3 regions of the Bacillus sp. GW823-FHT06A11 genome follow, and region 3 is predicted to be linked to each of the others. Evidence: riboswitches for the same ligand, from Rfam matches in the RefSeq annotation. Region 3 holds a riboswitch; each other region holds the start of a gene.

Region 1 (2,275 bases), 890 kb from region 3:
AATTTAAACCAGAATTTAATATTTGTCAACTGACTTTCAATTCCATTCATAAAAAAATCTTTTATAGAAAATGAAATTATATTTTATTATAAATTTAAAATTCCCCTTAAAAAACATAGAATTCAAATAGATTTAATTCGAAGAAACGTAATAAAACATATGAAACTTATTGTTTTTAATCAAATTCCAACTTTATAACAAAAGATGAATAATTAGTCATTCTGTATATCAAAAGAACATTCACAAAAAAATCTTCTTTTATGATTAAAATCTTCTTTACTGTTTATCAAATTTATATGGTTAAACTACTTAATCAAACGATACACTACAAGTCAAAAATATGTACTTATACAGAATGATTACAGACATTTTTTCATATCATTTCTCAAAGAACTATAAAGCAATAAAACAAATAAAATTAGCAATATGGTTGCTTGACAAGCAAAAAAAATATATTTATGCTTGCTACACGAAACAAACACATAAAATTTATATTGCTTAACCTGTTAGGTGAGGCTCCTATGCAAACACAGGCTATTGCCCAAAAATGTCGAAAGACGCCAATGGGTAGAACAGGAATTGTCGGATTAAGGCTCTTCTTAAGATAGCTAAGTAATGAATTTTCATTACTTTACGTTGTATAGTGCCAAAGCTCTACTAGAGGGAAAAAAGCCTTATTTACTCATGCCATTTTGAATCCCTCTAGTTACATACTAGGGGGATTTTTGCGTAAAAAACAGGGAATAAGCGATAGAATCTTCCTAAACAAAAGTCATATTTAGTAATTGACGAGAACAAGATTCTATTCATTAGCAAATGTAATATTATGTTTTGTTTTAAATCAGGAGGATATTAAAATGAAAAAAATATTAAAACTCGATTATCTATTGCTCCTTCCTCTATTCATAACATGTACTTTAGGTATTATCATGATGTATAGTGCAAGCTCCATTGTCGCTGTCCAACATTACGGTTATAACAGTAGACATTTTGTTGATTCTCAATTAACAAAGCTACTTTTAGGAACAATAGGATTAATAATTTGTGCTTTACTCCCATATGAAATATGGAAAAAACGAATAGTCTCAATCTGTATTATGGTTGGGGGGATTTTTTTATTAATTATGGTTTTATGGAAAGGAAAAGTGGTAAATAATGCTCAATCATGGATCTTTGGAATACAGCCAGCTGAATTTCTTAAATTAGGAACAATCCTTGTAACAGCCCGTTTTTTTGCATTGCGACAAGAACAAGCTAAAAATAACTGGAGTGGTATCGGAAAACTTTTATTTTTTTTAGCTACAATTTTTTTTCTTATCTTTAAACAACCAAATTTAGGATCTGCACTTTTAATATTAGGTATAGGTTTTAGCATATTTCTTTGTTCAGGAATAAATATAAATCTACTAATCAAAAGAACTACCATCGGTTCTATTTTATGGTTACCTATTTTATATTATTTGATTCAATATAGTTTATCAGAAGTTCAAAAGACACGTATTACTACGATTTTCAATCCCTTTCTTGATGCGCAAGGAAATGGATACCAGCTTGTAAACTCTTTTATTGCCATGGGCTCTGGAGGAATCACTGGTCGTGGATTTGGAAATAGCATACAAAAAACAGGTTATCTTCCAGAACCACACACTGATTTTATAATGGCAATAGTTTCTGAAGAACTAGGATTTATTGGTGTATTTATTCTATTGGTTGGAGTTTTGACTATAGTACTTCGCTCCTTAAAAATTGCACAATTATGTGTAGATCCATTCGGCAGTTTTATAGCAATTGGTATAGGATGTATGATTGGTATGCAATCAGTTGTAAATTTAGGTGGTATTACGGGACTATTTCCTCTTACAGGTACTCCATTTCCATTTGTAAGTTTTGGTGGAAGTTCTTTAATGGTGAATTTAATAGCAATAGGAATATTGCTTAATATCTCAATTTTCGATAAAATAAAACTTTCTCCTTTTTAAAATCTATTGTACTTTAGTCATTTTTGTTACATTTAGAGAGATTATGCAGGCTTTCATAATGATTTGATTAAACTGTAGATTTATTAATTTTAAACGAACATTTAAAATATTTTATAGCATAGAATAGACAGTATACAGTAGACACCACTAATATCTACTAGGTGAATAAAAAAGAAGGAGAAAATAAATGACTCTAAATATAAATAGAGTATTCCCACGTAATTGGTATGCTGTGAGTTATGTAAAAGATATAAAAAAGATCCCAGTAAAAAAAGAGTTGCTGGCAAAGATTTTGT
Region 2 (2,275 bases), on a different contig from region 3:
AGAAAGCTTCTTGCCAATCTCCCTTTGTGAATCCGTTAATGAGAAGGACGATAGGCGCCATAATAAGCATGAATGTAATTAAGAGCCAGCTTACTTTGTTTACACCTTTATCAAAGCTTGTTTCTACACGCTTTCCGATTACCTTATTTGCTAAAGAGCCGAAATACGTATCGGTACTTGTTGAGATGACAACAGCTTTTGCGCTACCACTTACAATATTTGTTCCCATGAAGCAAAGGTTTTCCATATCGAGTGGATTGTAATTTTTTTTCATGTTTTTCGGTAAGATATGCTTATTTTCTGTATGGTAGCAGTGTTCGTATTTTTCTATAGGAAGTGCTTCCCCTGTCAAAGAAGATTGATTAACAAATAAATCTTTAGCGGATACAACACGCACATCAGCTGGAACGATATCACCAGCTGAAAGGGAAATAATATCGCCAGGTACAAGCTCTTCAATTGGAATTTCTGTTGTGTAATTTCGATTTAAATTCGTTACATTTTTTGTTTCATGTACAAATCCATTTATTCTAAATACGCTCGCAGTTGTTCGAACCATAGCCTTTAACTTATCGGCAGCTTTTTGAGAACGAAATTCTTGGGAAAACCGAATCGTTGCACTAAGTAGTACCATTGCAGATACGACAATTGTTCCTTGTATGTCATCTGTGAAAAAGGAGAGTGCTCCAAGAGCTAATAAAACGAAAATAAATGGATTTTTAAATGCCAGCAGAAATTGAATGTACCACGGCGCCATTTTATTATGAGCTATTTCGTTCGGACCGTAAAAAGAAAGTCTACGAGCCACTTCTTGTTTAGATAATCCATCTTGTGTTGTTTCTAGAAGTTTTAACGCAGAGATTACATCTTGTGTTGCAACCTCCACTAATAATTCGTTATTTGTTTTCATGCTATCTTGCTCATAAGCATGCTTTGTTTCTTGTCTTTGTAAATTAAACATCGGTAGTTCCTCCTCTGTCATGAAGGAGGAAACAATCTGTTACCTAACTAACTATTTGAAATGGTGAGGAACAGTTTCTTTCCTACCTACATGATGAAATATGAATGTAAAACGTATGGGTATCTGGGCCGAATCATCAATTGCCAACTGTTCCTCACCTCCGTACAATTTAGTAGTTTCTGAATATGCTATGTTTGTTTCATAGTAAGGTGCATATAGACGTAAAAAGACCTTTACTCAAAACGAGTAAAGGTCTGAATTCGCAGTTAAAAGAGTCCACAACAAAGACTGCTAGTAGACATAAATAAAAACAGTTTTTGTGTATGACAAAATACATGCACCTCTCCCTCGTTGAGTTTTAGCACTGTATAGCATAGGTACTGAAACCAGCTACGTTAAAAAAGGCCTTCATTCCGACCTTTCCTGTTGACCCATTGGCGTCTCTCGACATTTTTGGGCAGCAGCGTTTCTCTATACAGGAGCCTCACCTAACAGAGACCATATTCAATTACATGTTGAATGTTAGCACTGTAAAATCGTAGTGTCAATATCTTTTTTATCTGTGTTTTTAAAATATTAAATGGATTTATAATAGATATATGGGATGAAATACATGATATTAATTATAAATAATGTGGAAAATAAATATTTTTATAAAAGGGGAATTTGTAATGGTACCACAAAATTTTATTATAAATATTGAGAATCAAAAGTGGTTGTTTAATGAGCAGGAAGATTTATGTTCTCACGGGGAAATTTATTTAAATGTGGATGGAACGATTATTACACAAACAGGTATGGATGAGGAATGGGGAATAAGTGAATCAGCTCTAGCTCTGTTACGAACTTTAGATAAAGAATATATTTGTGATATTGAAAATGAAGAGGGGCTTATTTTGCACGGATGTGGCACTATGCTCATGTTAGGATGCCCAATTTTAATTCATTGGACTATAAACCATATAGGTGAAAATGTGGTTTTAAAGGATTTTGTCAAAGTTATTTCTACTGATCAAAAGGCTATATACTATGAAGGGCTTCATATAGAAGTAAATGAAAATGAATATAGAAAACAAATTGTTTCTTTTGCGCTACAAGCAAAAGAATTATTCAATAAATCAAGTGAAAAGATAATTTTAGATGAGTTTGATCAAAGTATGTATACAGACTTGTGGACGGAATATAATCATTTGCTAAATAAGTATAAATAAAAAAGCACTGTAACCAGTGCTTTTTTATTATAGATTACGAGATTGTAGGGTTTTCAAAAATAACAATCTCTGAACTGTTTGTAGTTGAAACGCGTTGGGCGTA
Region 3 (2,275 bases):
AGGAATTAATTCTTCTGGTGGCGCTGCACGATTTGCTTTATAATTCGAGAACGATTCTGTTCTAAATGTCGTACTTCCCATATCCCAGCATGTAACGATATGTGTTGGTTCAATCGCTTGCGTAGCTGTTAACAAGTGTTTCATATAACCATGAATCCCATTCGTAGGGGTTCCATCTTGTCGTTTCATAAATTGTCCGTAGACACTTGTTGCGTAAAAAGCACGAAATAATAGTGCCATACCATCAACTAATAATACTTTTTTCATAATTCCTCTCCTATTAAAAAAATAATAACCTCACGTTATCACGTAAGGTTATATAAATAGATTACCATTCTACGTTTTTGCTCAACTTTGTCTATTATACATTGTTTTTGTATATTTAGCACCATTAACACATTAAGACGTTCTACTACAACAAGTATGCAATATGCCTGAATACGTATTTTTTCCAGTAGAAACAACGACAGCCTTTGCACTTCCACTAACGATATGTGAACCTTTAAAACATACATTTTCAAGCTCAAGTGGATTATAATCTTTCATCCGTTTTAATGGAATAAATCGTTTACGTTCAAGGTGATAGCAGCTTTCAAACTTCTCTATACTCGCTTCGTTTCCCGTTAACACAGACTCATTCACTAATAAATCATCTGCATAAATAATACGTACATCAGCTGGCACAGCATCTCCAGCCGAAAGAAAAATCATATCTCCAGGTACAAGTTCTTGCACTGGTATCTCCATCATTTTCAGTTCACTATTTAGCCCTGTACTACTAGAACATTCTACTCTAGATACAGTAATCGTTTCACGTTGTAATTCATCACACACACGTTGTTTTGAAAAACCTGGAATCATGCCACCAAGCTTCATCATTACTTCTGCAAGAATTGCTCTTTTTGAAGTTAGTTCATTTCGGCCATATACTTGAATACGTTTTTGCGCCTCTTTCATTGATAGTCCGTCTCTTGTTGTTTTAAAATATGCAAATACAGATTTTACATCTCTTGTTGCAATTTCAATTAATAAATCTTTATTTTTTTGGAGCATTGTTTGTTCTTTTATTGATTTTTTATTTAGTTTATATGACGTGTTACCCACAGTTTTGTTTGCATATAACATATTATCGTCTCCTCCTTTACAACATAGGAAGAAACGCTTTGTTTCTCAATTTATCCACTTTACTGTGAAAGTGTCTAGCGCTTTATAAACGCTACATTGTGATAAATATAGAGGGAGGAACAAATCGTTTCCTGCCTACATCATATATTTTTGATTTGAAGTATATGGGTAACGGAACCGAGTCAGAATTTGACATGCTCCTCACCTCCTCGTTTAATTTTATAGTTTATACTATGAAATTACTCATAGCTTGGTAACAAAAAAGACCCCTACCCTTAAGAGAGTAGTGGCCATTACATACACAAATAAACGATTTCTAATATAATTAGAAATCTACGGACCTCTCCCTCGCCGAGTTTTAGCACTGTATAGCATAGGTACATTACCAGCTACGTTAAGAAAAACCTTAATTCGATCATTCCTGTTGACCCATTGGCGTCTCTCGACATTTTTGGGCAGTAGCATTTCTCTATACAGGAGCCTCACCTAACAGAGACTTATTTTCATTACATTGAAAATGTTACTCTTATTTAAAATAGATGTCAACAGTAGCCTACAATTTTTTCAAAAGGTATGGCAAACTAACGTATATAAAGTGAAACTTTAATCAGTGGGGGTTTTGTTCATCCCCCACTGATTATTAGCCCTCACCAATCGGGCTGCCCGGCAAATAGCGGGATAAAATAAAAAACTTTACGTTTAAACGTAAAGTTTTTAATAAGTTATACAACCAGCGATTACAATCCCAATCGAAAGCGATAAAAACATAAGAAAAAGACCGACTGCTTGATTATCTTCTTCGAGACTTTTGTTTATATTAAAGCGTGGTGTAAGCCACTCAGCTAAATAAAAGACGATAATTTGAGCCAAAATCCCAACTGCTCCCCACGAAATCATATCAAGAAGTGAAATTGAATTAGCTGCTGTCGAATATAAAACAACAGCTAACCCAAGTAATCGTCCTCCAAGCACATAGCTTACCGCCTTATTTCCTTGAGCCATTAACTTAAATTCCTTTACTTTCGTTGTCACTTCCATCAAGAACAGACCTATACATAAAAGGCCGAGTGTTACTGCTAAATATAATAAAAAATTAATCATTTTTCCCCCTCCTTTTTATACCTACCGGTAAATAGTACGATTCATTTCC

The links. A riboswitch is a leader RNA that binds a small molecule or an ion and turns the genes downstream of it on or off. The one in region 3 is predicted to bind magnesium.
Region 1: it holds a riboswitch for magnesium, as region 3 does, so the genes downstream of both, AC1Q8L_RS00025 (FtsW/RodA/SpoVE family cell cycle protein) here and AC1Q8L_RS04330 (P-type ATPase actuator domain-containing protein) in region 3, are expected to answer to the same signal.
Region 2: it holds a riboswitch for magnesium, as region 3 does, so the genes downstream of both, mgtA (magnesium-translocating P-type ATPase) here and AC1Q8L_RS04330 (P-type ATPase actuator domain-containing protein) in region 3, are expected to answer to the same signal.

Annotation. Positions count from the first base shown of each region.
Region 1 is NZ_JBXAHS010000001.1:6,074-8,348, forward strand. Features, by position in the region: M-box (ykoK) riboswitch at 496-672, shown strand; gene AC1Q8L_RS00025 (FtsW/RodA/SpoVE family cell cycle protein) at 858-1,979, shown strand; partial or broken gene AC1Q8L_RS00030 (Rieske 2Fe-2S domain-containing protein) at 2,167-2,275, shown strand, end outside.
Region 2 is NZ_JBXAHS010000002.1:631,176-633,450, forward strand. Features, by position in the region: gene mgtA (magnesium-translocating P-type ATPase) at 1-961, opposite strand, end outside; M-box (ykoK) riboswitch at 1,297-1,464, opposite strand; gene AC1Q8L_RS11830 (hypothetical protein) at 1,633-2,172, shown strand; gene AC1Q8L_RS11835 (DUF3932 family protein) at 2,207-2,275, opposite strand, start outside.
Region 3 is NZ_JBXAHS010000001.1:894,153-896,427, forward strand. Features, by position in the region: gene AC1Q8L_RS04325 (5'-3' exonuclease) at 1-267, opposite strand, end outside; gene AC1Q8L_RS04330 (P-type ATPase actuator domain-containing protein) at 400-1,125, opposite strand; M-box (ykoK) riboswitch at 1,461-1,626, opposite strand; gene AC1Q8L_RS04335 (DUF350 domain-containing protein) at 1,840-2,226, opposite strand; gene AC1Q8L_RS04340 (glutathionylspermidine synthase family protein) at 2,219-2,275, opposite strand, start outside.